DNA from 4 places in the Pantoea sp. Lu_F5_004 genome. Region 3 is predicted to be linked to each of the others. Evidence: riboswitches for the same ligand, from Rfam matches in the RefSeq annotation. Region 3 holds a riboswitch; each other region holds the start of a gene.
The links. A riboswitch is a leader RNA that binds a small molecule or an ion and turns the genes downstream of it on or off. The one in region 3 is predicted to bind thiamine pyrophosphate.
Positions count from the first base shown of each region.

Region 1: it holds a riboswitch for thiamine pyrophosphate, as region 3 does, so the genes downstream of both, ACR8BN_RS21055 (FAD-dependent oxidoreductase) here and thiC (phosphomethylpyrimidine synthase ThiC) in region 3, are expected to answer to the same signal.
Region 2: it holds a riboswitch for thiamine pyrophosphate, as region 3 does, so the genes downstream of both, thiB (thiamine ABC transporter substrate binding subunit) here and thiC (phosphomethylpyrimidine synthase ThiC) in region 3, are expected to answer to the same signal.
Region 4: it holds a riboswitch for thiamine pyrophosphate, as region 3 does, so the genes downstream of both, ACR8BN_RS19440 (TenA family protein) here and thiC (phosphomethylpyrimidine synthase ThiC) in region 3, are expected to answer to the same signal.

Region 1 is NZ_CP194947.1:440,109-447,769, reverse strand. Features, by position in the region: gene ACR8BN_RS21070 (alkene reductase) at 1-554, shown strand, start outside; gene ACR8BN_RS21065 (ArsR/SmtB family transcription factor) at 571-885, shown strand; gene ACR8BN_RS21060 (cysteine hydrolase family protein) at 1,134-1,679, shown strand; TPP riboswitch at 1,743-1,862, shown strand; gene ACR8BN_RS21055 (FAD-dependent oxidoreductase) at 1,994-2,932, shown strand; gene thiS (sulfur carrier protein ThiS) at 2,922-3,119, shown strand; gene ACR8BN_RS21045 (thiazole synthase) at 3,122-3,880, shown strand; gene ACR8BN_RS21040 (HesA/MoeB/ThiF family protein) at 3,890-4,858, shown strand; gene ACR8BN_RS21035 (ASCH domain-containing protein) at 4,868-5,281, opposite strand; gene ACR8BN_RS21030 (DsbA family protein) at 5,534-6,076, opposite strand; gene ACR8BN_RS21025 (hypothetical protein) at 6,394-6,663, shown strand; gene ACR8BN_RS21020 (fimbrial protein) at 7,111-7,661, shown strand, end outside.
Region 2 is NZ_CP194946.1:3,414,756-3,422,416, reverse strand. Features, by position in the region: gene ACR8BN_RS15990 (DedA family protein) at 1-352, shown strand, start outside; gene thiQ (thiamine ABC transporter ATP-binding protein ThiQ) at 358-1,059, opposite strand; gene thiP (thiamine/thiamine pyrophosphate ABC transporter permease ThiP) at 1,043-2,653, opposite strand; gene thiB (thiamine ABC transporter substrate binding subunit) at 2,629-3,615, opposite strand; TPP riboswitch at 3,662-3,764, opposite strand; gene sgrR (HTH-type transcriptional regulator SgrR) at 3,800-5,461, opposite strand; gene ACR8BN_RS15965 (MFS transporter) at 5,714-6,892, shown strand; gene leuD (3-isopropylmalate dehydratase small subunit) at 7,509-7,661, opposite strand, start outside.
Region 3 is NZ_CP194946.1:3,891,111-3,898,771, reverse strand. Features, by position in the region: gene ACR8BN_RS18070 (PLP-dependent aminotransferase family protein) at 1-70, shown strand, start outside; gene thiE (thiamine phosphate synthase) at 265-891, opposite strand; gene thiC (phosphomethylpyrimidine synthase ThiC) at 894-2,816, opposite strand; TPP riboswitch at 2,904-3,004, opposite strand; gene ACR8BN_RS18055 (Rsd/AlgQ family anti-sigma factor) at 3,157-3,663, opposite strand; gene nudC (NAD(+) diphosphatase) at 3,753-4,523, shown strand; gene hemE (uroporphyrinogen decarboxylase) at 4,564-5,631, shown strand; gene nfi (deoxyribonuclease V) at 5,634-6,302, shown strand; gene ACR8BN_RS18035 (YjaG family protein) at 6,366-6,956, shown strand; gene hupA (nucleoid-associated protein HU-alpha) at 7,145-7,417, shown strand; gene ACR8BN_RS18025 (DUF1481 domain-containing protein) at 7,487-7,661, shown strand, end outside.
Region 4 is NZ_CP194947.1:92,553-100,213, reverse strand. Features, by position in the region: gene ascF (PTS cellobiose/arbutin/salicin transporter subunit IIBC) at 1-377, shown strand, start outside; gene ACR8BN_RS19445 (6-phospho-beta-glucosidase) at 414-1,844, shown strand; TPP riboswitch at 1,951-2,053, shown strand; gene ACR8BN_RS19440 (TenA family protein) at 2,122-2,823, shown strand; gene ACR8BN_RS19435 (ABC transporter ATP-binding protein) at 2,820-3,560, shown strand; gene ACR8BN_RS19430 (ABC transporter permease) at 3,557-4,318, shown strand; gene ACR8BN_RS19425 (ABC transporter substrate-binding protein) at 4,342-5,277, shown strand; gene ACR8BN_RS19420 (sensor domain-containing phosphodiesterase) at 5,313-7,085, opposite strand; gene ACR8BN_RS19415 (FAD-dependent oxidoreductase) at 7,238-7,661, opposite strand, start outside.

The DNA.
Region 1 (7,661 bases), on a different replicon from region 3:
ACCAGTTTATTTCTGAGCACACCAACTTCCGTACGGATGAATATGGCGGATCTGCTGAGAATCGTCTGCGCTTCCTGCGAGAAGTCGTTGAGGCGGTCAGCTCGGTATTTGGCAGCCACCGCGTTGGCGTCAGATTTGCGCCTCTGTTTACCAGTACCGACGAAGAGCGCGTCTATCTCGGCCTGGTTGAAAGTGATCCACACGCGACCTACATCCGCGCAGCAGCACTGCTGAACGAGCTGGAAGTTGGCTATCTCTCCATTGCTGAAGCCGACTGGGACAATAGTCCGGAGATGCCAGAGAGCTTCCGTGTCGCGCTGCGGGAAACATTCCGCTCTCCGATCATCTATTCGGGTCGCTACACGGCTGAAAAAGCGCAGCATGTGCTGGAAAAAGGCTGGGGCGACCTGTTTGGTTTTGGCCGCTCATTCATCGCTAATCCCGATTTGCCCGCGCGGATTAAATCAGGATATCCGCTGAATGAGGTCGATCACGCCTCCCTGTATGGCGGCACTGAGAAAGGCTATACTGACTATCCATTTTACCCATCCTGATATTCTGTGAGGCGGCATGTCCCCCGAAAATGCCCTGAAGTTACTGTCCAACCCGACCAGAGTGGCAGTGCTGAAGTGGCTTAAAAATCCTGACGAAGCGTTTGCGGGCTATACCCAGCTCTATCCCTTCGATCAGTATGGCGTCTGTGCCAGCCTCATACAGGACAAGGCGGGCTTATCACAGCCCGCCACCTCGTTATGCCTGAAAGCGCTTCACAATGCGGGGCTGGTTGAAGCCAGCAAAGTCGGGAAATGGACTTACTATCGCCGCGCCGAACCGCGCATACGTGAAATAACCGACGCGGTAACCCAATCGCTGCAGGCGCTTTAAAAGCGACGGCGTACAGGGTAATGTAGATGTCAGCGCCATCCTTATGAGGGTGACTTCACCTAACGCATTAACTCAGGGTCAGAAAATGTTTATGTCAGTTCAGTCTTTCACAACCGTCACCACCACCACCGCCCCTGGCGGCGGCGTGAGCGACTCTGTGACTGGCACCTGACACAACAGATTCTCACTCCCCGCCGAACCGGACGGGGAGCTGTTCTCCGTTCTTAAAAACTGAATGGAGACAGGTCATGGTTACATCTGAAAGTGCACTTTTAATTATCGACATGCAGCAGGGCCTTTTTAATGGTCCCGAGGCTCCCTTTGCCGCAAATTCGATTTTGTCGAACATCTCACTTCTCATTACTAAAGCCCGGGATTCTGCCGTCCCTCTCTTTTTTGCACGCCATATCGGCCCGGATGATTCCCCTTTTAACGAGCAAAGCCCGCTGACGCGCCTGATCCCGGAATTGCAGGTTAACCCGCAGAGTGATGTCGTCTTCACCAAAAGATATCCCAGCTGTTTCAGGGATACTGGCCTGCAGCTTCAGCTGAGGCAAAAGGGCATTAAACAACTGGTGATTGCGGGGATGAAAACGGAGTTCTGTGTTGATACCACCTGTCGGGCAGCCCCGGAGCTGGGTTTTAGCGTCGTACTGATTTCCGATGCGCACACCACCGTCGATAATCCCCACCTCTCTGCGGAGAAGATTATTGCGCATCACAACCAGACGCTGGCGGGACCCTTTGTGACGCTGGCAACCGCAACTGACTGGCATTTCGGTTCTGCCGGTTAAGTCCGATTTTCTGACCCGGTTCTATGCAGTCTGCTTGACGAAGCTGTCTGCTTAACTTACAACTAAATCCGTCAGGGGAGTCTCGCCAGAGAGACTGAGAGGCTAATAGCGCACCGCGCGGCTTAGCGACCCTTAGAACCTGACCCAGTTGATACTGGCGTAGGAAGACGGGTATCTCATCAGATACTTGCCGCAGGGGCGCATTCGCGACGTTCCTGCCTTTTCCCTCTGTATCACGGGTCTTCGTTAACTGATAACGAGGCCAAATTGAAAAATCTCATCCTGAATCTTTCTTTTCCTGTCCGGTGGATACCATGAGCCGCTGGTCGGTGCTCGGCAGCGGCGTTGCCGGGCTTTGTGTCGCCACGCTGCTGCTGGAGCGGGGAGAAACGGTCGAAGTTATTACTCAGCCTGACTGCCGTGCGGCCTCGCACTGGGCGGGCGGCATGCTCGCGCCCTGGTGTGAAGCAGAAAGCGCACCGCCACAGGTGATCGAATGGGGCCAGCACGCGGCCAGCTGGTGGGCGAAACGCGTTGATGGCGTGGAACAGCAGGGCACGCTGGTGGTTGCTCCGCCGCGTGACAGCCGTGAACTGACGCGCTTCGCCAGCATGACGCAGCAGCATCAGTGGGTTTCACCCGGTGACATTGAACCCGCGCTGGAAAACCGCTTTGCCCGCGGCCTGTTTTTCGCCGCAGAGGCGCATCTCGATCCGCGCCGCGCCTTGCAGCAACTGTGCGACAAACTGCAACAGGCTGGCGTCCCCTTTCACAGTGGTAAACCCGGCGGCAAAATCATCGACTGCCGTGGCATCCACGCCACCGATCGGCAGCCAGCCCTGCGCGCCGTGCGGGGCGAAATGGTGATCCTGCACACATCTGACGTACAACTCTCCCGTCCTGTACGGCTGCTGCACCCGCGCTTTCCCTGCTATCTGGTGCCGCGCGCCGGAGGCCACTTCATGCTGGGTGCCACCATGGTGGAAAGCCACGACAGCAGCCCGATCAGCGCCAGGGCGATGATGGAATTGCTCAGCGCCGCTTACAGCCTGCATCCGGCGCTGGCCGAAGCGCGGATCGTGGAGAGCGGCACCGGTCTGCGTCCTGCTTACCGGCAGAACCTGCCGGAAGTCCGCTACGAAAATGGCCGTTTCTCACTTAACGGCCTCTACCGCCACGGCTTTTTGCTGGCCCCGATCATGGCTGAAAAACTTATGCTGCAACTGACTCAGGAGATAACTCATGCGCGTTGAACTGAATGGACGCACGATTGAAACCAGCGCAACGACGCTGGCGGAGCTTATGGCGGAGCAGCAGATCGATCCGCGGACCGTCGCCACCGCGCTGAACGGGGAGTTTGTACCGCGTAGCCGCTATACCAGCCAGCAACTTGAGGCGGGCAACCAGCTCGAAATCCTGTCACCGATGCAGGGAGGTTAACCATGTTCTATCAATTTACTCCGCAATCCCGATTTCTGCTTGGCACGGCCGGTTATCCGTCACCGGACATTCTGCATCAGGCGATCAACGCGTCTGGCGCGGAGATTATTACCGTCAGCCTGCGGCGGGAAGGCAGTGAAGGCGGCGCTTTCCGCACGCTGCTGCAACAGCTCAACAAACGTATTCTGCCGAATACGGCGGGCTGCCACACGGTGAAAGAGGCGGTGACGACGGCGCAGATGGCGCGCGAACTGTTCGACACACCGTGGATCAAGCTGGAAGTGATTGGCCATGCCGACACGCTGCAGCCCGATCCTTTTGCCCTGGTTGAAGCTGCGCGAATTCTCTGCGCTGACGGGTTCCAGGTGTTTCCCTACACCACGGAAGATCTGATTGTCGGCGAAAAGTTGCTGGAAGCGGGCTGTGAAGTGCTGATGCCCTGGGGCGCGCCGATCGGCTCCGGCCAGGGGCTGCGGAATATCGAGGGACTGCGCGCTATGCGTGCGTGGTTTAAAGATGTGCCGCTGATTATTGATGCGGGCATTGGCGCACCTGGCCAGGCGGCTCAGGCGATGGAGATGGGTTTTGATGGCGTGCTGCTCAACACGGCGGTGGCAAAAGCGCGCGATCCGGTGCGCATGGCCGGTGCCTTTGCTGCTGCGATCCACGGCGGACACGAGGCGTTTCAGGCGGGATTGATGGAGCAGCGCGACATGGCGTCTGCCTCTACGCCCATTTTTGGTCTGGCACAATTCAGTTAAGGAGCAAAGATGGAGCGTTATCAGCGACAGACGATGTTGCCAGAGATTGGTGAAGCGGGGCAGCAGCGGCTGAGCAGGGCAAGGGTGCTGGTGGTGGGGGCGGGCGGGCTTAGTGCAACGCTGCTGCCGTTACTGGCAGGTGCGGGTGTGGGATTTATCCGTCTTTACGATGGCGATCGGGTTGAACTGCACAACCTCCACCGGCAGACGCTGTTTGGCGTCGACGATGTGGGTCAGCAGAAAGTATTTTGCGCTCAGCGTGCGCTGGCGCAGCGCAATCCTGACTGTCGCGTTGAGGCGCATCCTCACGCGCTAAGCGCCAGTCAACTGCCGCAGGCGCTGGAGGGGATCGATCTGGTAGTGGACGCGGCGGATAACTTCGCTATGACTTATCAGCTCTCCGACGCCTGTTATCCGGCAGGCCTGCCGCTGATCTGCGCCTCGGTGCTGGGACGCAAAGGCTATGTTGGCGGATTCTGTGGCGGTGCGCCTGGCTATCGCGCGCTGTTCCCGCAGCTGCCCACGGCCTCGGGTAACTGCAATACGGCAGGCGTAATGGGACCGGCGGTAGCAACGCTGGGCGCAATGCAGGCGCAGATGGCGCTGAGCGTATTGTTAAAACTGACGCCATCGCCGCTCGGCTGCATGATCCACTGTGACTTTGTTGACTGGCATATCAGGCAGTTTCGTTTTGATGACGCACCTGAACCTGACGCGCCCGGCACGCCCTTTATCGATCGGGCCATGCTGATGGAGGCTGATTGCATAGTGGAGTTGCGTAGCCTGGAAGAGGCACCGGTCAGTGTGGCCGATCGGGTGGTGCGGATTCTGCCGCAGCAGATAGCGGACTGGCAGCCGCCGGTCGATCAGCGTGTGGTACTGGTGTGTGCCAGTGGCATGCGCGCAGCCCAGGCGGCTGAGAACCTCGCCGCGCGGGGGATTACGCGGCTGGCGCTGGTGGCGGCAAACACGCTGTAGCGTGCCGGTTTAGACTACCTCAACCAGCTGGAACGTCTCGAAGATCAGCTCCATTTCGCTGTGAAAATAGCCTTCACGCTCGAAGTAGCGCTGATGTTCCTGACGCCAGTGGTCGAGGCTCAGATCGCCTTCACCCTCCAGCATCGCCATCTCGGGCGTCACGCGGTCAAAGCGCGTCAGGAACAAGCCGGTGGTGCGGATCACGCAGACGGGTTGCTGTTCGCCGTTGAGAACAATGCTGTAACCGCCCGGTTGAGGCAATGCTTCCTGATCCTGCCAGCTCCGCAACGACCCGCAGGTGGCCACTTTCTTACCGGCAATAATCAGCGTTGCGAGCTCGCTGGCTAATTCCGGGGAGTCACCGAATGCATCTGTGAAGGCGCCCGGATATTTGTCCTGCAGTTGTTGCAGTGTCATCGTCATCAGCAAATCCTCAATGAATTGGGCTTGCGGGCCCGGCGTAACGTCAGGTTATCGCCATGCAGGCCAGCGGTGCCGTTAAGATGAACAGCGGCAGCGGCTGTATTCCCACCGTCTGCTGCTGATAGCGGTACAGCTTACCCGGCCTCCACATAGGAAAACAGGCTTAATTATCAGGATATTGAGTTAACACGTGAGTGGGGTCGCAAAGGAGAGAATCAGTCTGGCGCGGCCAGGTACAGCCGCGCACTAAGATTAACGAATCAGAAAGCTTGCCCAGTGCGCTATATCGTCACCGCTGCTGATTTCGGGCTGTACCAGACCGTTAACCATAAAAGTCGGTGAAACGTGAATACCGTTCTGACGCGCATACTTGCAGTGCCATTTAATGGCTTTCTGCAGGTCGGGCTGATCAAATGCGGCGCTGGCATCCACGCCGCTGACCTCTTTCAGGCGGGCGAGGATCTGATTCGGCGTGGCATCGCGGTTCGGACCGGTACAGTGATCGGTGAACTCAAACTCTTCACGGTGATCGGCTACCGCCTGCATGACCTTTTTCGCGGTCTCTTTACTTTCGCAGGCGGCGGCAAGGATATAGCGCACTATCAGCCCGGAATAGAGGTGCCACGGCTGTGATTGCAGACGGATCTTCAGGGTGATGTTCTCTTCACCCGCGTGCGCCAGTAACGCGTCGAATTTATTGAAGGCGCGCACCGAAAAAGGACAGGTGGGTTTCAGAAAGACTTCAAAGATCTCAGGGCCGTGGCCCCATACCAGTACATCAGCGTGCTGACTCATCGACAACTCCTTGAACATTAACGAGACGGGAAACCTGTTTACCCTGGCAAATCCCTCTGACATCAGCCAGTTAAGAATCAGCTGTAATTGTTACAAAAAACAGCAATCAGCTGATGAGTCGCGTGTAATACGCGACAGGCAGGTCCATTAGTCGTTAGAATTACCAACTTTGGCATTTTCAACTGCTGGCACGGCGTAGCCGCCCATGTACAGCTATAGTTGTCAGCAGTGTGCAATCTTTTGCAGGATGCAGCCATTTAAGCTGCTTCACTGCTGTTTGTTTGCCCGGAGCTGATAAGCGTTAGAAGAGGTTAATTTTGCATACCGATCTCACCTGGAAAACTCTCCATCACGTCATCAATCAGACAATCTCTGACATGCTTGACGAGCAGCAGACCATTGATGTGTTATCACTGCGCGCCCGGCTGCATGAACTGGCTGAAAAAGAGGAGGATGAGGTCATGCTGCTCTGTTACTGGCAGGCGAGCAAAATTCTGATGCGATTACCTACGACCGTCACCGCCAGTCAGTTAATGACCGCGGCACGCCACGCTTTTCGTACTCCCATAAGTCACGATTTGCTTTGAGCTGACTGGCTCGCGGCATCAGTGAAAATCACGCAAGTCGAAAACCTGGTGTGGCTGATGATGTAAAACCCGAGGTGAGCCGCTGCTAATCACCGCTGAGAACTTCCACTATCGCATAATTTCCCCGGCGGCCAACTTATATATTCGCATTCTGGAATGGTTGTATATTTAAGGTTTATATTAATTGCCTTCTTAGTAAAAATATTATTTTCAATAAATAATTTTTCACCTTCTTAAACTGATGTAGATCAAGGAAGACTGCCAATGTATATCTTCTGTGTAAGAACCTAAACGTCTCGTTTAATTTTTATATAGCTGTGAGAGGCTAATATAGCAGCAACATAATAAACCTCGGGTTGTTATGTTGGCGCATTTCTGTAAATGCATATTTATCCATCAGGTGACTAATTACAGCCACTTTGCATGTATTAAAAAGAGACAGGTTTGATGAATATCAGAAAACATATTCTGCCCGTGGCACTGGCTGGCCTTATGGTGTCCGGATCAGCATTAGCCACGCCTGCTGATGGTCCATCACCGATTACTCCTAATCCGGGAGCAGCAGCCGGTACACAGGGTGCCGGTGGTGAAGTGAAATTTACCGGCGAAATTACCGATGTTTCCTGTGACGTTTCTACCGCCAGTAAAAACCAGAGCGTTGATTTAGGTAAATGGGCGAAATCGTATTTCGAAAGCCGTAACGAAACTACGGAAACGCCATTCACTATCTCTGTGAAGGATTGTCCTTCATCAGTTAAAACGGTGGCTGTCCTGTTTGATGGCGACAAAGATAGCGGTGACAACTCCCTGCTGAAAGTTACCAGCGGTGGCGCGTCCGGCGTGGGAATTAAACTTTATGAAGCTGACCGCAGCACGCCAATTGCGATTGGATCTGTCTCCAAAGCAGTCAACATGGTGGCGGCTGAAGAGGGAGGTTCTGCCGACTTAAATTTCTTTGCCGATTATAAAAGCGATGGTGCGCCAATTGCCGTCGGTGC
Region 2 (7,661 bases), 480 kb from region 3:
TAAATTCCTGCCGCCGAACATTATCGGCTGCATTCTCTGGCCGCCGCTCTATCTGCTGCCCGGTATTCTGGCGGGTGTGGCGATCGATGTGCCCAAAGCCGCGCAGGGCGGCAGCTTTAAATGGCTGTTACTCGGCGCAGCACTGCTGATCTGGCTGGGTGTCTGGTTATGCTGGCGCTGGTGGCGCAGCGGCAAGAGTCGCGACTGGGCATCGGCCTGGCTGCCGCCTGAGCGCCTGCGCTGGGCAGGGCCGCTGGGGCTGGTGATTGCCGTCGCGGCTTTCGTCGGTATTCAGTTCCATCCGATGATGCCCATTTTCCGTCATCTGCTGTGGCAGGTTTTCTTCGCCTGAATCGCTTAACGACGCGGGATGCCGAGCACGTCGGCCTCCCGCGTGTTGCCCGACAGTAACTGTCGGGTCTCACCATCCCAGTAAACCCGGCCATCCACAATCACCACACTGCGCGGCGCAATCTGCTGGGCATCTTCCAGACTGTGCGACACCATCAGCAGCGTGATGCTGCGCGCTTCACACACCGAACGCACCAGCTGCAGCATCTCTCCACGCAGCGCGGGATCCAGTGCAGAAAAAGGCTCATCCAGCAGCAGCACCGGACGGTCACGCAGCAGACAGCGTGCCAGCGCCACGCGCTGTCGCTGTCCACCGGACAGCTCGCCCGGCAGGCGCGTCAGCAGATCGCCTAATCCTACCTGATCGGCCAGCGCAGCAAGCTGCTGGCGCTGCCCGGCGCTCAGCTTCAGTCCGGGGTGCAATCCCAGCGCCATGTTCTGCTGCACGCTGAGGTGCGGAAACAGGTTGTTCTCCTGAAACAGCATCGACACGGGCCGTCTGGCCGGCACGCTGTGGGTGTGCTCCTGGCCGTCAATCATCAGGGTGCCCTGTTTCACTGGCAGGAAACCGGCAATCAGGCTCAGCAGAGTGCTTTTACCGGCCCCGCTGGGGCCGAGGATCGCGATGCGCTCGCCGCGGGTGGCGTTGAGACTAAAGCGCATCGGCAGATGCTGATAAAGGTACGTGAGGTTATTCAGTGTCAGCATGGCGGCCTGGTAATTTTTCCATCAGTGTGAACAGCAACAAACAGAGCAGTAGCAGCAGCAGCGCGGTCACTGCACCGTCAGCACCACGATATGCACCGATCTGTTGATAGAGGTAGAACGGCAGGGTGCGGAAATCGGCAGTACCAAACAGCGCCACCACACCAAAATCACCGATCGACAGCACGCAGGCAAAGGCCAGCGCCTGGGCCAGCGGACGTTTCAGCGCCCGCAGTTCAATCAGCCGCAGCCGGTTCCAGCCGTGGATATTCAGCGACTCACAGAGTCTGCCGTAACGCTCCGCGACGTCACGCATCGGGTTCTCCAGCACTTTCAGCGCATAGGGAATGGCGATCAGCGCATTGGTGAAGATCACCAGCCCGTCCGCCGACGCCGGCAGGCCAATAGTGGCGTTAAACAACAGGAAAAAGCCGGTGGCGAGCACGATGCCTGGCATCGCCAGAATCAGCATGCCGCTGGTGTCGATAAGGGTTGCCGCCGCCGGGCGCTGACGCAGGCGCAGCTCGCGACTGCTCCACAGCAGCATCATGGTCAGCACCACACAGAGCAGACCGGCGCCGGTGGCGATGCGCAGTGAGGTAAACGTCGCCTGCCAGAGTGCAGGCTGCGCCAGCGCGCCGCGCAGTCCGCCGTGCAGACCATCGATGATGACCGCCGCCAGCGGGGGCAGCAGCAGGATCAGCGCCAGCAGGATCAGCAGCGCATCAACCAGCTGCGCCCCGCGCGAATCCTGCGGATCGCGCCAGCCGTTCAGCTGGCTGGTTCCGGCGGGAATCGCCTTGCTGAAGCGCTGGCTGAGCAGCACCAGCGTCACGCAGCAGCCAAGCTGGATCAGCGCCAGCAGTGCTGCGCGTCCGGGATCGTAGTCATAACTCAGTGCCTGGAAAATCGCCAGCTCGATGGTCGTCGCCTGCGGGCCGCCGCCCAGCGAGAGCACGGTAGCAAAGCTGGCGAAACAGAGCATGAAGATCAGCGCGCCGGTCGGCAGCAACTGACGCCGCAGCCATGGCCACTCCAGCAGACGAAAATGGTGCCAGCCGCGCAGGTCGAGCTGTGCCGCCAGCTGACGCTGTTCCGCCGGAATGCTTTCCAGCGCCTGCAGCATCAGGCGGGTCGCCAGCGGCAGGTTAAAGAAGACGTGCGCCAGCAAAATGCCCGGCAGACCGTAGGGAGAGAAGTGGTAATCAATTCCTGCCAGCTGGCACAACTGCGCCAGCCAGCCGACACGACCATAGACGGTGAGCAGACCAAATACCGCCACCAGCACCGGCAGCACCAGGGTCATGGCGCACAGACGCAGCAGCAGCTGACGGCCAGGGAAACGGCGTCGATAGAGCGCGCGCGCCAGCGGCATCGCCGGCAGCAGCGACAACAGCGCGGAGAGCAGCGCCTGACCAAAAGAGAAGGCGATAACGTGATGCAGGTAATCATCCTGCAGCAAGCTGCGCCAGTCATTCTCTGGCGCGGCGCTCCAGAGTGCACCGAAGGCCAGCAGCGCCACGCTGATTAACAGCAGCGTGGCGAGCGAACCGGGGATAAGCCAGCGCGGCATCAGCGGCTGACGGCGCGTTGCCACTGGCTGATCCAGCCTGAACGCTGGCTGGCAACCTCTTCCGGCGAGAACTGCAGGGCGGTGGAGGGCACAGTGAGCGCGCTAAAACCGGCAGGCAGCGGCGTGTCGATTACCGGGTACATCCAGTTACCGGTCGGGATAGTGCGCTGGAAGTCGGGTGACACCATAAACTTCATAAACTGCTGTGCCAGCGCTGGCTGTTTGCTGCTGGCTAACTGCGCGGCAACTTCAACCTGCAGATAGTGGCCCTCTGCAAACGGCGCGGCGGCATAGTTCTCCTTTTTCTCTTCGATGATGTGGTAAGCCGGTGAGGTGGTGTAGCTCAGCACCAGATCGCCTTCGCCCTTGAGGAACAGGCCATAGGCTTCACTCCAGCCTTTGGTCACCGTCACGGTTTTCTGCGCCAGCTTTTGCCACGCCTGCGGTGCCTGATCGCCATAGACTTTCTGCATCCACAACAGCAGACCTAAGCCGGGGGTGCTGGTACGGGGATCTTCGTAGATCACCCGCCACTTCTCCGGGCTGTCGACCAGCTCTTTCAGGCTTTTTGGCGGATTCTTCAGCCGGGTTTTGTCATAGACAAACGCGAAGTAGCCATAATCAAACGGCACGAAGGTGGTGTTGTGCCAGCCGCCGGGCAGTTTTAATTTCGAGGCATCGACCTGACTTTCGGCAAACAGACCGGTTTTCTGTGCCGCCTGTACCAGATTGTTATCCAGCCCCAGAACCAGATCGGCTTTGCTGTTTTTCCCTTCCATGCGCACGCGGTTCAGCAGCGACACGCCATCTTCCAGCGTGACGAATTTCAGTTCGCAGTTGCACTGCGCCTCGAAGGCTTTTTTAACCGCCGGGCCAGGGCCCCAGTCAGCGGAGAAGGAGTCGTAGGTGTAGACCGTGAGAACCGGCTTAGCCGCCAGAACGGGGGCGGAGAGTAACAGCAGCACCGGCAGAACTTTGTTTAACACTTTGCGCTCCTTCAGGAGAATAGGGGATGAGTCGCAAAGGATCTGAGCACAGAGGCCTCCCAAATCCCTACGTCGGTATTAACCGAATCAGGTTCGACGGGTATCTCTCAGCTGCTTGCTGGTGGCAGGCGGCACCCCGTTGAGAACGTCACATTCTAGTCATTTCAGCGCCGGGGCGAAAGCCTCACAGCGCGGGTGGCGCGAACCAGGCGGATTTAAAATCAAACCAGCCCAGCGTATTCATCCGAACGCCGCGCATGCTGCGCTGACCTTCAAGCAGCAGCCAGTGGTGAAACAGCGGATGAAGACCCGCTTCTTCGACTAACTGTTTACTCCATTCAGCCAGCGGCAGCGTTTTCTCGCGCCAGCGAGCCGCATCGCTGTGCCAGTCGATCGGCAGACAGTGATGCAGCAACGGGATCTCATAAAGCTGCGCAAACAGAGAGTAATTCAGCGGCAGGGTAAAGTTCACGCTGCCAAGCCAGATGTCACTTTCCGCTTCGCCCTGGTACCAGCTTTCGTAGCTGATTTCGCGGGTTTCCAGCGTGACGCCATGCTCTGCCAGCAGCGGACGCAGCGCGTTAGCGATGCCTTCATGCTCAACGTGCTGGCTGTACCAGGTCAGCGTCAGGTGGGTTAAGCCGGCCGGCTTTTCCACTGGCGTCAGGTCGCGCCGGTGATGCCAGCGTGGCAGCAGGCCATACGCCGGAAACCAGTAGCGCTGGTAGCCGACACCGGCGTGATTGAGCAGGGCGATAGGATTAAACAGGTAGCTGACCCAGCGCCGGACTGCCTCGTTGCGTCCCTGCTCTGAACGCTGGTCGAACAGCAGATAGTAGCATCCCTCTTCAAGACGGCTCTCCTCCTGAATCTCATCGGCTCCGTCGCCCTGCAGGCGGACACCGGCATAGACCAGCTCATCGCTGATGTCGGGCAATACCCAGATAGAGACATCATCAATCAGGGCGCGAAAACCAAAATAGTCATCAAACGCCTCGATCTTCAGCTGACTCTCCTGATTGCGGATCACCCGGTAAGGACCGGTGCCAACCGGCTGGCGGGCAAAATCGTGCAGCGTCGGCCATTCGCGCGGCAGGATCATCGCACTGACGCTGCCCAGCAGCCAGGGCAACCCTTCATCGGGCTGGCTTAAGCGGATATCCAGCGTCCAGGGCGCGGGCGAGTCGATCTGCTCGATATGGGAAAAGAGCGGATGGGGGCGCTGACGCTCGAGCGTGGCCAGCACATCCTCCATCTCCAGTTCTCTGCCGTGATGGAAGCGAATCGCCGGACGCAGAAAAAAGCGCCAGTGAAGCGGAGAACTCTGCTGCCAGTGGTGCGCAATATCGGGCTCGATTTCCCCGTTTTCCTCATTTATCCGCGTCAGACCGTTGAAAATCTGTCGCGCAATGTGGGTTTCGGAGCGCCGCAGCGGCGAACCGGGCAGCAGATTGAGCAGCGGACGATAGTAGAGCACCCGCAGGATATGCTTGCCCTGACGGAAACTGCGCCCCAGGTGCGCGGCGATCATCTGTCGCACCTGATTTTTATCGCCCACCAGCTGGACCAGCTGATCGATGCGATCCTGCTCCAGCAAATCCTCGGCACGCTGCTGCTGCAAAGCCAGTCCGGTATAGCAGAAGGTAAGCTGTGAACGCTTGCCGCGCCCGGCTTCCGCCTGCCAGATCAGCCAGCCCGCGGCCTGCATCCGGTTGAGCAGATTGCGCATATGGCGGCGCGAGCAGTGCAGCAGGTCAGCCAGTTCGCTAAGGGTAATCTCCTGCGTTTGCCCCTGACAGCTCTGCCACAGGCGAATGAACTGCTGCTTCAGACGTGATGAGGACATAAAAGGGGAACTCCCGGTCAAAAGCGCTCTGTTTTTCTTGCCCTATTTTAAGAGCAAACTTTGCGTTATGGGAAGAGCGGGAGGCATTCAGCACTGAATGGCGTTCGACCCTGACTTCGCTGTTCAGCGGAGTGCTTTTCTGAGTAGGGTGCATTTACACCGCCAGCAGATGATCTCTGCTGGCTTTTTTCATATTGCGCGGTATCGTCTACCCTTCTTTTCCCCTCTGTTTGTTCTGTAAGGGATTTCGGTATGAAATCGCTGTTAACGCGGCAGCGCCGCATCAATCCGGTTTACCTCGCATTTATGGTCGCTTCGTTCATGCTGGGCATTGCGGGCGCACTGCAGGCGCCGACGCTCAGCCTGTTTTTGACGCGCGAGGTGCAGGCGCGGCCCTTCTGGGTCGGACTGTTTTTCACCATCAATGCGGTGGCCGGTATCGTGGTGAGCATGCTGGTGGCAAAGCGCTCTGACAGCGTCGGCGATCGTCGTCATATTATTCTCTTCTGCTGCCTGATGGCCCTGGTCAACGCGCTGCTGTTTGCCTTTACCCGCCACTATCTGACCTTGCTGACGCTGGGCGTGCTGCTGTCGGCGCTGGCCAGCGTCTCGATGCCTCAGCTGTTTGCGCTGGCGCGGGAATATGCCGATCAGTCGGCGCGTGAAGCGGTGATGTTCAGTTCGGTGATGCGTGCGCAGCTGTCGCTGGCGTGGGTGATTGGGCCGCCGCTCTCCTTCGCGCTGGCGCTGAACTACGGCTTTGTGACGCTATTTATGGTGGCCGCCGCGCTGTTTCTGATCTGTATCCTGCTGGTCTGGTTCACCGTGCCGTCGGTGCCACGTTCGCAGCCCCTGATGCAAAGCGGTGGGCTGCCGTTAAGTGGCTGGCGCGATCGCGATGTGCGTTTGCTGTTCCTCGCCTCAGTCGCGATGTGGACCTGCAACACTATGTATATCATCGATATGCCGCTCTATATCAGCACCACGCTGGGGCTGCCTGAGAAGCTGGCCGGTCTGCTGATGGGGACGGCGGCGGGGCTGGAGATCCCGGTGATGCTGCTGGCCGGACATTACGCACGGCGTATCGGCAAGCGCCGGTTAATGCTGATCGCGGTGGCGGCTGGCGTACTGTTTTATCTGGGGCTGGTGCTGTTCAATTCCCGCACGTCGCTGATGGTGTTGCAGCTGTTTAACGCGGTGTTTGTCGGGATTATTGCTGGCATAGGGATGCTGTGGTTTCAGGATCTGATGCCAGGACGGCCTGGTGCAGCGACCACCATGTTCACCAACTCGATCTCGACCGGCATGATTCTGGCTGGCGTTATTCAGGGCACGCTCAGTGAGCGGCTGGGACATGAGGCGGTTTACTGGCTGGCATTCGGGCTGGCGATTGTGGCGCTGGTGATGTCGGCGCGGGTGCGCGACGTATAAAGAAGAAGGGCGACCCGATGTCGTAATGCCAGTCAGTTAAGCGACAGGGGATAACGCAGTCTGGTGCCGGGCAGGGGCTGGCGGTCCTCGCGCCGCTGCGCGGTTCCTTCACTTCATTCCTCTGCCTGACGGACCGCCGGGGATGGCACATCCTGTGCCGCCCCGCCTTTCGCCCGCGTCCTGCGGGCTCTCCTGGCAGACTCATTCTGTTCAGCGCTGCGGATTGCCTGCCCCTGATCGCCACCGGCCTGCTCTTAAGCTTCTGGTGCGTGCTGTTAAAAAGGGCACGAGAGTGGAGGCCTGAGCGCCTCTGCTGCTGAAAGGGCTATCCGCAGCGCTGAGGCGTGACGGCGGGCCAGAAGTCCACGCCGGGAAGCGTGGACAGTTCGGGCCGGCCAGGGAGGGCCGATCCCCGAACGGTTCGCCGGCACGCCGTCAAAGCCGAAGGCACCGCGTGAGCGGCGCGAGGACGGCCCGGCAGCAGCAGCGGTGCGCTGGCCCGCACTGCGGCTCGCTCGCCCATGAAAAAAGCTGCCACGTTTGACCGTGACAGCCTTTACCAATCTAATCTTAACTGATCAGCATTACGACCGGATGTCGCCCTGCTTTAACTCAATCAGCGCAGGAAGGCGGGCTGATTCTGCTCATACTGCGAAATGGAGGCTTCGTGCTGCAGCGTCAGACCGATGCTGTCGAGGCCGTTAATCATGCAGTGGCGGCGGAAGCTGTCGAGCTCGAACGAATAGACTTTATCGCCAGCGGTGACCGT
Region 3 (7,661 bases):
TGCAGCCGTCGAACGCGCCATGCTCTCGTGCCAGCATGAAACGCAGATTTCAGCTTCTACTCTCGCATAGCGAAAAGAAGAAGCAGGGCCGGCAAGAGGAGGGAACCGGCCCTGGTCAGATAACCTTAACCTGACGGAGGCCACGTTAAGGTTTTACATCAGAGCACGCCAGCAGCAACTTACGCTTTTGCGCGTCACTTTCCCGGCAGAAACGCTGGCGTTACTGGTTTTGCAGCCGCTATGCGGGACAGCTTCCACAATTCCTTATTGGTGAGGCTCTGCCAGCGCCAGCAGAGTTCGTGTTGCTTCACGCCAGTCATCTGCCTGGGTAATCGCACTCACCACCGCAATACTGCCCACGCCGGTTGCCAGCACGTCAGGTGCGCGTTCAATCGAAATACCGCCAATTGCCACGGTGGGGATATGCGTCAGGCGCGTCAGATGCCGCTTCAGCTGCTCAATGCCCTGCGGCGCGGAAGGCATCTCTTTGGTCTGCGTCGGGAAAATATGTCCAAGCGCGATGTAAGAGGGCTGGATTGCCAGTGCGCGGTCCAGTTCAGTATCGTCATGGGTGGAGAGCCCCAGACGCAATCCTGCCTGATGAATCCGGGCAAGATCGGCGACATCGAGATCCTCCTGACCCAGATGCACGCCATAAGCCTGATGCCTTATCGCCAGCTGCCAGTAGTCATTGATAAACAAGCGCGCGTCATAGCGTTTACCCAGTGCAATCGCCTGAGCGATGGCGGGCTCGGCGACCTCATCGGGCTGATCTTTGATGCGCAGCTGCAGCGTACGAACGCCCATCTCCAGCAGGCGTTCAATCCAGTCGGGGCTATCAACCACCGGATAAAGCCCCAGGCGTGGGGCGGTAGCGGGAAATGCGGGCATCGTTACTCCTCCTTAGTGGCGTCGGCGGGATGATAAAGCTCACCGCCGCGACGACGAAAACGGTCTGACATCTGCGCCATGCCCACTTCAACGGGCTCGGCGCGCGTATCCTGACGTGCCGCGAACTCGCGCACCTCCTGGGAAATTTTCATCGAGCAGAACTTAGGGCCGCACATCGAGCAGAAATGGGCCACCTTGCCCGACTCCTGCGGCAGGGTTTCGTCATGCATTGCCCGTGCCGTATGGGGATCCAGCGCCAGATTAAACTGATCTTCCCAGCGGAACTCAAAGCGCGCTTTGGACATAGCGTTATCACGGATCTGCGCACCCGGATGGCCTTTCGCGAGATCGGCGGCATGCGCCGCGATTTTGTAGGTGATCAATCCCTGCTTCACATCCTCTTTGTTCGGCAGCCCGAGATGCTCTTTGGGCGTGACGTAACACAACATGGCGCAACCAAACCAGCCAATCATGGCGGCACCGATACCTGAGGTGAAATGGTCATAGCCGGGCGCGATGTCGGTGGTCAGCGGGCCAAGAGTGTAGAAGGGGGCTTCATCGCACAGGTCGAGCTGTTCGGTCATGTTGCGGCGGATCATATGCATCGGGACGTGCCCCGGGCCTTCAATCATTACCTGAACGTCATATTCCCATGCAATACGGGTCAGTTCGCCCAGGGTACGCAGTTCGGCAAACTGCGCCTCATCGTTGGCATCCTGAATGGAACCCGGACGAAGGCCATCGCCCAGCGACAGGGAGACATCATAAGCGGCGCAGATTTCACAAATCTCCCGGAAGTGCTGATACAGGAAGCTCTCCTGATGATGCGACAGGCACCATTTCGCCATGATAGATCCACCCCGCGATACAATCCCGGTCAGACGTTTCGCCGTCATCGGGACATAACGCAGCAGCACGCCAGCGTGGATAGTGAAGTAATCGACACCCTGTTCCGCCTGCTCAAGCAGCGTATCGCGGAATATTTCCCAGTTCAGCGCCTCGGCCACGCCATTCACTTTTTCCAGTGCCTGATAAATCGGCACTGTACCGATTGGCACCGGGCTGTTTCGCAAAATCCATTCGCGCGTTTCATGAATATAACGACCGGTAGAGAGATCCATCACCGTATCGGCACCCCAGCGAGTCGACCAGACCAGTTTTTCCACCTCTTCCTCAATAGAAGAGGTCACCGCCGAGTTACCGATGTTGGCGTTGACCTTAACCAGAAAGTTGCGGCCAATGATCATCGGCTCCGATTCAGGGTGATTGATATTGGCAGGGATGATGGCGCGTCCGGCAGCGACCTCCTGACGCACAAACTCGGGCGTGATACTGGCTGGCAGATGCGCGCCAAAACTGTGGCCGGGATGCTGTTGCAGCAATACCTCACTGCGGATTCGCTCACGGCCCATGTTTTCCCGCAGTGCGATAAATTCCATTTCCGGGGTGATGATCCCCTGACGGGCATAGTGCAATTGCGTGACGCAGCAGCCTGCGCGGGCACGGCGCGGTGTCGGGAGTTGATCGAAGCGCAGATGATCCAGTCCCTCGTCAGCCAGCCGCTGCTGGGTATAACCCGAGCTGTTCTGTTCGAGAAATTCGCTGTCGTCGCGTTCAGCAATCCAGCGGGCGCGCAGCTTTTCCAGGCCACGATGAACATCGATCTGTGCTGCGGGATCGCCATAGGCACCCGCCGTGTCATAGACCGGTACCGCTTCGTTCTGCTCATAGAGAGGCTGTTCTTTGCTGCCGCCGATGTGGGTCGGGTTTAGCACGATTTCACGCATGGGAACGCGGATATCCTCGCGGCTGCCGGTAATCCAGATGCGGCGGGACTGGGGAAATGCACTACCGCTTTGCAGGGAATCGATAAATTCCTGCGCCTGGGCACGCTGTTCACGACGGGTTGTTTTTTGGTCAGACATAGCAATCTTCCTGTTAAGGGGGAACGATGCTTGTCCGGAGTTCGGAAGGAGTAACCGTATAGACAGCGTAAGCATGCTGGCATACAGAGAATATTTACTCTTGTTCCCTTCGCAGGTTCTAACCTGATCAGGTTCCGCGGATCCCGAATTAACGGTCTCAGCCCAACTGGGCACTCCGACAAGAAGCTGTTTTTACGCTGGTGTCTGATAACAGTGCCAGGCGTAAAAACCTTATATTTCAAAGCAAAAATAAAAAAGGTTCTTTGGAGCACTCTCCTCAGAACCTGTTCAGCATAAAAGGGCTACGGGATAATCTCAACCCCTTTGCCGGAGATGATGATTAAGCCGGACGCGCGATATGGCTGTCATTGGCTACCGGCGGGGGGACAAGCTGGTTGTCCCATGCCAGCTGAATCAGCTTATCTTCCAGCGTAAAGCGTGCTTCCAGCACTTCACCCACTTCGGAGAGTGCCTGCTGGAAGGTCATGCAGTTCTCGTCGTCGATCGCCTGCTGCAGGTGGCCGTCATACAGCTGCATCAGACGCTCAGTATTGGCTTCCAGCGGTGGATAGATCTGTGCGGCGGCAATCATCGGGCTGTCGCCACTCATTTCACTGATCACGCGTTCATAGATACTGAAGTGACCCGCAGAAAGATAATCGACCAGACCGTGACAGAAGTTGTCCAGAGCCTGCTCATCAAGACGCGTCAGCGCCTCTTTGTTTGGTTTAAGTCCGACCAGGTGATAATAGGTCACCAGTAGCTGACGACGGGCTTCAAGCCACGAATCGACCAGTTCATTACTGCCACCTACGCGTTCAGCCAGGACGTCTAACTGGTTAAGCATATCTAACTCCATGTGAGTTATAGTTGTTTATCTACACACTTAACATCAGGACTTCAGCGTGCGAGTTGACGCTAAGGATGACGAAATAAATGCAATGCGAAATCTCAAGCGTAGACGCTGGATGGTGGATTGTCAGCCATGAACAGAAACTTTGGTTGCCACAAGGTGATTTACCCCACGGAAACGCCGAAAAATTTGGTTTGACCGGCAGTAAAGCCCGGACCATCGGTGAGTGGCAGGGCGAAAAAGTCTGGCTGATTTGTGAGCCGCGTTCTGCCGATATGTTCTCAGTACGACAGCTGATCGATCAGGATGTGGCGCTGTTTCAGCTGGTGGGGCGCGGTGTGCAACTGGCAGAATTCTACCGTTCTCATCGCTGGTGCGGCTATTGCGGCCATGAAATGCACCAAAGCAAACATGAATTTGCCTGTCTCTGCAGCCATTGTCGCGAGCGTTATTATCCGCAGATAGCACCCTGCATCATTGTGGCTATCCGTCGCGGTGATGAAATCCTGCTGGCGAATCATGCCCGCCATCGCAACAAGGTCTACACCGTGCTGGCGGGTTTTGTGGAAGTTGGCGAGACGCTGGAGCAGGCCGTTGCCCGCGAAGTGATGGAAGAGAGCAATATCCGCGTCAAAAACGTCCGTTACGTTACCTCCCAGCCGTGGCCCTTCCCGCAATCGCTGATGACAGCCTTTATGGCGGAGTATGACAGCGGCGATCTGCAGCACGACGGTAAAGAGCTGCTGGATGCGGCCTGGTTCCGTTTTGATGAGCTGCCGTTGCTGCCACCGCCAGGCACCGTGGCGCGCCGCCTGATTGAAGATACCGTCGCCCTGTGCCGCGCCGAAGTGTGAAAGTGCTACACTACACGCCTGTTATTGAGAGAGTGTTGAGATGAGTGAACTGAAGAACGATCGTTATTTGCGTGCCCTGTTACGTCAGCCGGTTGATGTCACGCCGGTCTGGATGATGCGACAAGCCGGGCGCTATTTGCCGGAGTACAAAGCGACACGCGCCCAGGCGGGTGACTTTATGTCGCTGTGTAAAAACGCCGAGCTGGCCTGTGAAGTCACCCTGCAGCCGCTGCGCCGTTATCCGCTGGATGCCGCCATCCTCTTCAGTGACATCCTGACCATTCCGGATGCGATGGGACTGGGTCTCTACTTTGAAACCGGCGAAGGCCCGCGTTTCTCAAATCCTGTGACCTGTCGCGCTGACGTTGAGCGTTTACCGGTGCCCGATCCGGAAATGGAGCTGGGCTATGTGATGAATGCTGTCCGCACCATCCGTAAGAACCTGAACGGCGATCTGCCGCTGATTGGCTTCTCTGGCAGTCCGTGGACGCTGGCCACCTATATGGTGGAAGGCGGGAGCAGCAAGGCGTTTACCAAAATTAAGAAGATGATGTATGCCGATCCCGCTACGCTCCACGCGATGCTGGATAAGCTGGCCGACAGCGTCATCCTCTATCTCAATGCTCAGATCCGCGCCGGTGCGCAGTCCGTTATGGTCTTTGATACCTGGGGCGGCGTGCTGACCGGTCGTGATTACCGCGAATTCTCACTCCATTACATGCACAAAATTGTCGATGGCCTGCTGCGTGAAAACGACGGTCGCCGCGTGCCGGTGACGCTCTTCACTAAAGGCGGCGGACAGTGGCTGGAAGCGATGGCCGCCACCGGTTGTGACGCGCTGGGGCTCGACTGGACCACCGATATTGATGACGCACGCCGTCGCGTGGGCGACAAAGTCGCACTGCAGGGCAACATGGATCCTTCTATGCTCTATGCGGCACCTGAGCGTATCGAACAGGAAGTGGCTGGGATCCTGGAGCGCTTTGGCTCGGGCACCGGGCATGTCTTTAATCTGGGTCATGGTATTCATCTGGATGTGCCACCGGAAAATGCGGGCGTCTTTGTTGAGGCGGTACACCGTTTATCACGTCCCTGGCATCAGGAGTAATCATGGATATTGCCGCACTTCGCGCTGAGCAGTTACAACGCGCCGCTGATGTGGTGCGTGAAGATGACTTTGATGTGCTGCCACCCCGCTTTATCGGCGGGGCGGACGTTGGATTTGAGCAGGAAGGCACTATCACCCGGGCGGCGATGGTGATACTGGAGTATCCCTCCTTAAAGCTGGTGGAGCATCGCATCGCACGCGTTGAGACCACCATGCCTTATATTCCGGGCTTTCTCTCATTCCGTGAATATCCAGCGCTGATGGCCGCCTGGCAGATGCTGGAGCAAAAGCCGGACCTGCTGTTTGTGGATGGACACGGTATTTCGCATCCACGACGACTTGGCGTCGCGTCACATTTTGGTCTGCTGGTCGATGTGCCCACCATTGGTGTCGCGAAAAGTCGCCTGTGTGGCCGTTTTGCCGATCTGGATGCGCAGCCTGGCAGTCGCCAGCCACTGATCGACAAAGGTGAGCAGATAGGCTGGGTATGGCGCAGCAAGCTCCGTTGTAATCCGCTGTTTGTCGCCACCGGTCATCGTGTCAGCCTGGATACCGCGTTGCAGTGGGTCGAAAACTGTACGCGTGGTTACCGCCTGCCGGAACCGACCCGCTGGGCCGACGCGGTTGCCTCGAACCGAACCGCTTTCCAGCGCTGGCAAAACGCGCTTTAACACTGTTTGTGCTGCGGTTTTGCAGTTACACTGCGGCCAGCGAAACGAATAAGAGCCATCTTTATGTTACAAAATCCCGTTCATCTGCGTCTGGCGAAGCTGGAAAGCTGGCAGCACCTTACTTTTATGGCCTGCCTGTGCGAGCGCATGTATCCCAACTATCGTGCGTTCTGCGAGCAGACTGAATTTGCCGATCCGGCACTCTATCGCCGTATTCTTGATCTGATCTGGGAAAACCTGACGGTCAAAGATGCGAAGATTAACTTCGACAGCCAGCTGGAAAAGCTCGAAGCCGCCATTCCGGATGGTGATGCGTTTGAGGTTTACGGCGTTTATCCGGCTATCGATGCCTGTGTGGCATTAAGCGAAGTCGTACATGCGCAGCTGAGCGGTGAAACTCTTGAGCATGCAATTGAAGTCAGCGAGACCTCAATTACCACTATCGCCATGCTGGAAATGACCCAGGCTGGACGCGAAATGACCGACGAAGAGCTGCGTGAAAACCCGGCTATCATCGATGAGTGGGACCTTCAGTGGGAGATTTTCCGCCTGCTGGCGGAGTGTGAAGAGCGCGACCTTGAATTGATTAAAGGTCTGCGATCTGACCTGCGTGAAGCTGGAATTAGCAACATCGGTATAAATTTCCAGCAGTAAGGCGATAAAACGTGACTTCAGGCCCGAATTAGCGCGCCTGGAGGCTTCACATTGGCCCCCTGTCTGGTCTACATTTGGGGGGCTGAAAATTGTGGCTATCGGTGCGTGCAGGCAGAAGAGTGCCAGAATATGGCTTTTCCCTCGCACTCGTTGCTTAGCAAGCGATAAATACACTTTAAGGATAACTTATGAACAAGACTCAACTGATTGATGTGATCGCAGAAAAAGCTGACCTGTCTAAAACCCAGGCAAAGGCAGCGCTGGAATCTACTCTGGCTGCGATCACTGAGTCTCTGAAAGATGGTGATGCTGTACAACTGGTTGGTTTTGGTACTTTTAAAGTGAACCACCGCGCTGAGCGTACCGGTCGTAACCCGCAGACTGGCAAAGAGATCAAAATCGCTGCAGCAAATGTACCGGCATTCGTGTCTGGTAAAGCGCTGAAAGACGCCGTTAAGTAAGACGTCGCACTGCGGTTAAGCTTTAAAACAGGGGGCGTTTCGCCCCTTTTGTTTAAGAGGCCAGCCATCATGACCCCGCTGTTTCAGCGTTTATCTGTTCTGTTTCTCTCCCTGTTTCTTTTCGGTTGCAGCTCTACTCCGGATATTCCCCCCTTTTCTGCCAGTGGCTATCTTGCCGATCGTGGTGTTGTTCGTATCTGGCGTAAAAACAGCGACCACCAGTCGGTCCATATCCGCACCTTCT
Region 4 (7,661 bases), on a different replicon from region 3:
CGGCATCAGCGATTATTGCCGGCATTTCAGAACCGGCGCTCTATGGCGTTGCGGTCCGCTTAAAACGACCGCTGATCGCCTGTCTGATCAGTGGTTTTATCTGCGGCGCGGTCGCGGGCATTGGCGGGCTGGCCAGCCACTCCATGGCCTCTCCCGGCCTGTTTACCAGCGTACAGTTCTTCGATCCCACCAATCCCATGAGTATTGTCTGGGTCGGTGCGGTCATGGTGTTGTCTGTGGTGCTCTCATTTGTGCTGACGCTGCTGTTAGGTTTTGAAGATATTCCTGAAACCGAGCCTGAAACCAAAACCGCACCAGAAAGCGCAACGCAACCTGCGCCCGTTACCGAACGCGCTAACGCGATTAATAGCCACTAAAGGAAAGGGTCATGCTGACCCGGAAAAGAGGATTGCATGTCTGATTCAAGGTTTCCGCAAGGATTTTTATGGGGCGGCGCACTGGCCGCCAACCAGAGTGAAGGCGGCTTTCGTGAGGGCGGAAAGGGCTTAACCACCGTTGACATGATTCCACATGGCCCGCACCGTATGCCGGTCAAACTCGGTCTGGAAAAGCGTTTTACCCTGCGTGACGATGAATTCTATCCCAGCCATGAAGCCATCGATTTCTATCACCGCTATCCGGAGGACATTGCGCTGATGGCGGAGATGGGGTTTAGCGTGTTCCGCACGTCGATTGCCTGGAGCCGTCTCTATCCCAATGGCGATGAACTGACGCCCAATCCGCAAGGCATCGCCTTTTACCGCGCGGTCTTTGAGGAGTGCCGCAAATATAATATCGAACCGCTGGTCACGCTCTGTCACTTTGATGTGCCGATGCATCTGGTGACTGAATATGGCTCGTGGCGCAATCGCAAAATGGTCGACTTTTTTGCCCGCTATGCCCGCAGCTGCTTTGAGGCGTTTGATGGCCTGGTGAAATACTGGCTGACCTTTAATGAGATTAATATCCTGCTGCACAGCCCGTTTTCCGGCGCCGGTCTGGTGTTCGAACCCGGTGAGAACAAGGATCAGGTAAAGTATCAGGCGGCCCATCATGAACTGGTCGCCAGTGCGCTGGTGACGCGCATTGCGCATGAAGTGAATCCGATGAACCAGGTCGGCTGCATGCTGGCAGGTGGCAACTTCTATCCCTGGTCGAGCAAGCCGGAAGATGTCTGGGCAGCACTGGAAAAGGATCGCGAAAACCTGTTCTTTATTGATGTGCAGGCGCGCGGAGCCTATCCGGCCTACGCCGCCCGCGTATTCCGTGAAAAAGGGGTGACGCTTGAGATTGCTGACGGTGATGCCGACATCCTGAAAAACAGTGTCGATTTTGTCTCGTTCAGTTACTACGCCTCACGTTGCGCCTCGGCAGAGATGAACGAGCAGAACAGTAGTGCCGCCAATGTGGTGAAATCGCTCACCAATCCCCATGTACCGCGCAGTGAGTGGGGCTGGGGCATCGATCCGCTCGGCTTACGCATCACCATGAATATGATGTATGACCGCTATCAGAAGCCGCTGTTTCTGGTGGAGAATGGCCTGGGTGCGCGCGATGAGATCGAATCCAATGGCGAGATCAACGATGATTACCGCATCAGCTATCTGCGCGAACATATCCGCGCCATGGGTGACGCAATAGAGGATGGCGTGCCAGTGATGGGTTATACCAGCTGGGGCTGTATCGATCTGGTTGCCGCCTCAACGGGTGAAATGAGCAAGCGTTACGGATTTGTCTATGTTGACCGCGACGACCTGGGTAACGGTACGCTGGCGCGCACGCGGAAGAAATCGTTCTGGTGGTACAAAAAAGTCATTGCCAGTAATGGCGCAGATCTTGAGTGACAACGTCACTTAAAATCTGTCGTCATGCTGTTACTGGCGCGACAAAAACGCCGGAACAGCACGCTTATTTGTACCGTTGTACTCTGGCAGTAATTATCGTATAACCAATGTCTCCGAGGGGTGTCCTGTAATGGGCTGAGATGGCGCAAGCCGAACCCTTTGAACCTGATCTGGGTCATGCCAGCGAAGGGACGGGTCGGCAGATTTTCTGCGTCATCTCCTGCAATATTCCCTGTTCCAGACCGTATGCCCGGATCTCCCTGTTACTGGAGATCCTATGTCACATCCGCTTTTCGACACCGGCTTTTATGGTCGTCTGCGCCAGCAGGCGGGCGGCCAATGGCACGCCTATATCGGGCACGAGTTTGTGCGGCAACTCGGTCAGGGCACCCTGCCACCCGCGGCCTTTCGCCACTATCTCACTCAGGATTATCTCTTTCTGCTGCACTTCGCCCGTGCCTGGGGCCTGCTGATCAGCAAACTCTCTGAGCCAGACGCATTACGCCGCGCGACGGCATCGCTTAACGCCATCGTCAGCGAACTGCCGCTTCACCAGGCGTACTGCCAGCAATGGGGCATCAGTGAGGCGGCAAAGGCGAGCGAACCCGAGGCAGTGGAAACGCTCAACTACACCCGCTACGTGCTTGACGTGGGTCACACCGGGGATGCGCTGGAACTGCTGACCGCGCTGATGCCGTGCGTTGCCGGTTATGCTGAAACTGGCCTGACACTACTGCATGACCCCGCGACCCGCTTTGAGGGGAATCCTTACGCAGCATGGATAGAAAATTACGGCAACGAAGCGTATCTGGCTGGCGTTCGCTCCTCACTTTCACTGTTTGAAACCCAGGCCCGGCAGCGCGCCGGTGAACATCGGTTTCACCCGCTGGCGGAGATCTTCACCACCGCGACCCGGCTGGAAGCCGCTTTCTGGCAGATGGGTCTCAACCATGCAGCCGCCCAGCGGAGCAGCTCATGAACCTGCCGTGCAGTCCGGTGCCGCCAGGCATTTCAATTCGCCAGCTCAGCCTGAATTATGGCCAGCAGCCACTCTTCAGCCAGCTTGATCTGGAGATCGCGGGCGGTGCTTTTACCGCTTTACTGGGTGCCAGCGGCGTCGGAAAAAGCAGCCTGATGCGGGTCATTGCTGGTCTGACGCCACCCTGTGCCGGTCAGGTCAGCGGCAGCGACGGCCTGCCGCTGACCGGACGCATCGCCTGGATGGGGCAACAGGATCTGCTCTATCCGTGGCTCACGGTTGAACAAAATGTCTGCCTCGCCAGTCGCCTGAAAGGTGAAAGGGCCGATCGCGACTGGGCGCAGCATCTGCTGATGCGGGTAGGTCTTAGCCACTCTGCGAACGCGCGACCCGCGACACTTTCCGGCGGAATGCGTCAGCGCGCCGCGCTGGCCCGCACCCTCTACACCCGTCAGCCGGTTGTGCTGATGGATGAGCCCTTCTCCGCACTGGATGCCCTCACTCGCGCTCAGATTCAGACGCTGGCTGCAGAAGTGCTGGTCGGACACACCGTGCTGCTGATTACCCATGACGCCGCCGAAGCCTGTCGGCTCAGTCACTACGTGCTGATGATTGGTTCTGCGGGAATTGAAACCTGCCCGCCTCTGCCGGGCCAGCCACCAAGGGCTGCAGACGACATACAGGTATTGCAGAGTCAGGCCGCATTGCTGAAGCAGCTGAGCAGGATAGCGGGATGAGATTACACAAAGGTTTTGCCGGTCTTCACCGTGGAGTGATGCTGTTTGCCGGACTGATTGCGCTGTGGTGGCTCGCCACACTGACTTCGGTTCCGGCCTTTCTGCTGCCCTCACCCGCTGCGGTCGCCATCGCACTGTGGCAAAACGCAGGCTATCTCGGCCATCACACTTTGATTACCCTGACCGAGATCGTCAGCGGCATGGCTTTCGGCGTGCTGCTGGGGAGTGTGCTGGCGCTGGGCATGACCTTTTCGCCGTGGCTGCAGCGCTGGATGATGCCGCTGGTGATCACCAGCCAGGCGATTCCGGTTTTTGCCCTGGCGCCGCTGCTGGTGCTCTGGTTTGGTTTCGGCATGGGCGCAAAGGTCGCGATGGCCATCCTGGTGATCTTCTTCCCGGTGACCTCCGCCTTTTTTGATGGCCTGCGTCGCGTCACGCCCGGCTATCTCGATCTGGCTCGCACGCTAGGCGCATCACCTGCAGCGCAACTGCGCCATGTCCGGCTGTTAGCCGCGCTGCCCGCCCTGGGCTCAGGATTGCGGATGGCGGCAGCCGTCGCGCCGATAGGCGCAATCATCGGCGAATGGGTCGGCTCGGCCGAGGGGCTGGGCTACGTGATGCTGAATGCCAACGCCCGGATGCAGAGCGACCTCTGTTTCGCCGCCTTGTTTATTCTGGTGCTGATGACGCTGGCCCTGTGGCTGACCCTCGACATCCTGCTACGCCGCCTGATTACCTGGGCACCCGAGACACATTAATGACCAAACCAATGAGAAAACCCATGACAAAAATGCCTCTGTTTACCCTGCTGTTCAGCGCCACCTTAGCCACACAGGCTCAGGCGATGGAGAAACTGACACTGGTGCTCGACTGGTATATCAATCCCGATCACGCACCAATTATGGTGGCCCAGCAGACCGGCGCGTTTGCGGCAGAAGGGCTGGAGGTTAACATTGTGCCGCCTTCCGATCCGGCGCTGCCGCCGCGTCTGGTGGCAGCCAGGCAGGCGGACTTAGCGATTACCTATCAGCCACAGCTGCATTTCTTCGCCGATCAGGGATTGCCCTTGATGCGGGTGGGGACGTTGATTAACAGTCCGCTGAATACGCTGATGACGTTAGACAAAACGGTAAAAAAACCAGCCGATTTAAAAGGTAAACGCATCGGCTATTCCGTCAGCGGCATTGAACAGGCGACGCTGGCGACCATGCTGAACCATGATGGCGTAAAGGCCGATCAGGTTAAGCTGATTAACGTCAATTTCCAGCTCACCAGCGCCCTGATGACCGGGCAGGTGGATGCCGTTATCGGCGGCTATCGCAATATCGAAGCGCTGGAGATGAAACAGCAGGGTAAAAACCCGGTGGTCTTCAACGTCGAGGATTATGGTGTTCCGGCCTATGACGAACTGATCATCGTCGCCAACCGTGATGAGGCTCACTCGGAGAAAATCAAAAAGTTTTTGCGGGCACTGAAGAAAGGTAATGCGCAGTTGCAGGCGCACCCGGAGGAGAGCTGGCGGGCCTTTGCCCGCGCGCATCCGGAGCTGAACACGCCGCTGAATCATCAGGCATGGCGTGCCACCCTGCCGCTGTTTGCCGCCGATCCGGCAAAACTGGATCGCGCACGCTATCAGGCTTACGAGCAATTTCTGTTTGATAACAAGCTGATTAAAAGCATCACGCCGGTTGAGCGCTACGCCACCGGCAGTGAGTAATATGAGAGCCCGCAACGATCGCTGCGGGCACTTGTCTAGTGTGACTTCTGATAAAGCCAGTGTTCAATATCGCTGGCTGGCAGCGGTTTTGAAAAGAAGTAGCCCTGGATTTGATCGCAACCGTAAGTTTTCAGCAACGTCAGGGTGGCTTCCGTCTCAACGCCTTCGGCCAGCACGGTGTAATTGAGCTCTTTCAGCATCTGAATAATGCATCTGACGATGATTTTTGATGCATCATCTTCACCCATACGCGAGATCAGGGATCGGTCGATCTTGATCACATCCAGCGGGATATCCTGCAGATAGCTGATGTTGCTGTAGCCGGTGCCGAAATCATCCAGTGAGATCACAAAGCCGTGTGATTTCAGCGCTTCCAGCCCGCTGATCGCCACATTGGTTTTGGTGATCAGTTCATTTTCAAGACACTCAATGCCCAGAATAGAATTGGGTAACTTAGCCGCCGCTAATTTCGCCACCAGCCGATCGGCAAAATCGGGCTGTGCAAAGTCGCGCTCGCTGACATTTATCGAAACCGGAATCAGATCGTACTCGCGATCCCAGCGCGCAAGCTGCTCAATGGTGTGATCGATAACCCAGTTGGTCAGATCGGAGATCAGGTTGGTTTTACCCGCTAACGGAATGAATTCTGAAGGGAAAAGCTCGCCCCGCTCAGGATGATTCCAGCGGATAAGCGCCTCCAGCCCGACCGTTTTACCGCTTTTGAGACACACTTTAGGCTGCCAGGCCAGGTAAAGCTCTTCGTCTTTATTCAGCGCCTGAGCCAGATCGTTCATGATCATGAAGTCATCGGTGCGCCGCGAGTCGTAACTCTCTTCAAAACACATCGCACTGATATTCTCATCAATCGCCTCATGCAGCGCGCTCACCGCCTGACGTACCGTTTCATTGGCATTCATCTGGCCCGGCACAAACTCTGTTTCACCGGTAAAGACATCCAGGTCGAGCGTGATATTTTCCGCCAGATCGGCCTTCATGCCCTTAAACAGGTCGATCATGTTATGTGCGGTATAACGACCCGAGTAGGGCTGGACAATGGCAAAACGGCCTGGGGCGAAAGTATAGAGCGTCTCATTCTCCGGGAGATTAAGCCGGTGTGCCAGATCCTGCGCCATCTGCCTTAAGAGTTTCTCCATCGGTGCAATACCCACCGCACGGGAAAGCTCATAGGCGCGAATGATGTCGAGGCAGTCGATAAGAATCAGGCGAAAGCGGCTCTGTGGTGCAACAAGGGTTAGTTGCTGAATATCACGAATCAGGCGAGGACGATTTGGCAGGTGCGTAATGACATCGGCAAAACCTGCGTTGTTCCAGACATCCAGAAAAGAGGTAACCAGCGTAGCCAGTGAGCGCAGCGTAGCGAGTTTCTCATCCGTAAAGGGATGTGGCTGCGTGTCGGTCACGCAGAGCGTGCCCAGCGTCGCGCCGTCGAGATTCTGCAGCGAGACACCGGCGTAGAAACGAATATGCGGATCGCCTTTAACAAACGGGTGCGTAACAAAGCGCTCATCCAGTAAGGTGTCATACACCACCAGATGACCCTCACCATCGATGACGTGGCGGCAGAGAGACTCATCACGGGTCGATTGCTTAAGATCGAAGTTCCGTGACGCTTTAATATATTGATTATGATCGTCAATAATCGAAATGAAGCTGCCAGAAATACCCAGCACCTGGCTGGCAAGATTAACGAATCTTTCCAGCACTTTATCACGGGCTTCATCCGGTGATAAAAGCGCCTTAATCGTACTCAGACGTTTTATGTCGCTGCCATTTTGCTCGTTATGCACTGAAACCTCTCCTATGCAGGCGCAAAAATCGAAAATAATTTAGCTCAGAAATGCTCAATTAGCGCCCAATTATCAGATAAATAGCGGCTCAATCTGACAGTACTTTCACAGTGAAACAGTGTCGCATGATATCTGATCGCTGTCGAAATCATTTAACGCTCTTCTTTTATGCGCGCAACCTGCGGCGACTCCGTCCTGAAGCCCAGACCGATCAGGCGTCCCAGTACAAAACGCAGAAACGGCAGGCCCTGGATAATCGCGGGAACCTTGCTGCTTCCCGTAGGTTTTCTTTTTGCTTTGCTGCGGCTCATTTTGATCTGCAAAAACTGCGTGGCGACGGTAGGGAACTGGCGGCGCTTCTGCACTTTTTCCAGATCGCGCAGCTGCAGTTCTCCCCGCTTCAGGGGATCGGTCAAAAGATTCGCCGTCGCCACCGCATCCTGAATCGCCAGATTTACGCCAACCCCGCCAATCGGCGACATAGCATGTGCCGCATCACCAATGCAGAGCACACCAGGTTTCGCCCACTTATCCAGTCGGTCAATCCGTATCGACAGCAGCTTAAAGGCTTCCCAG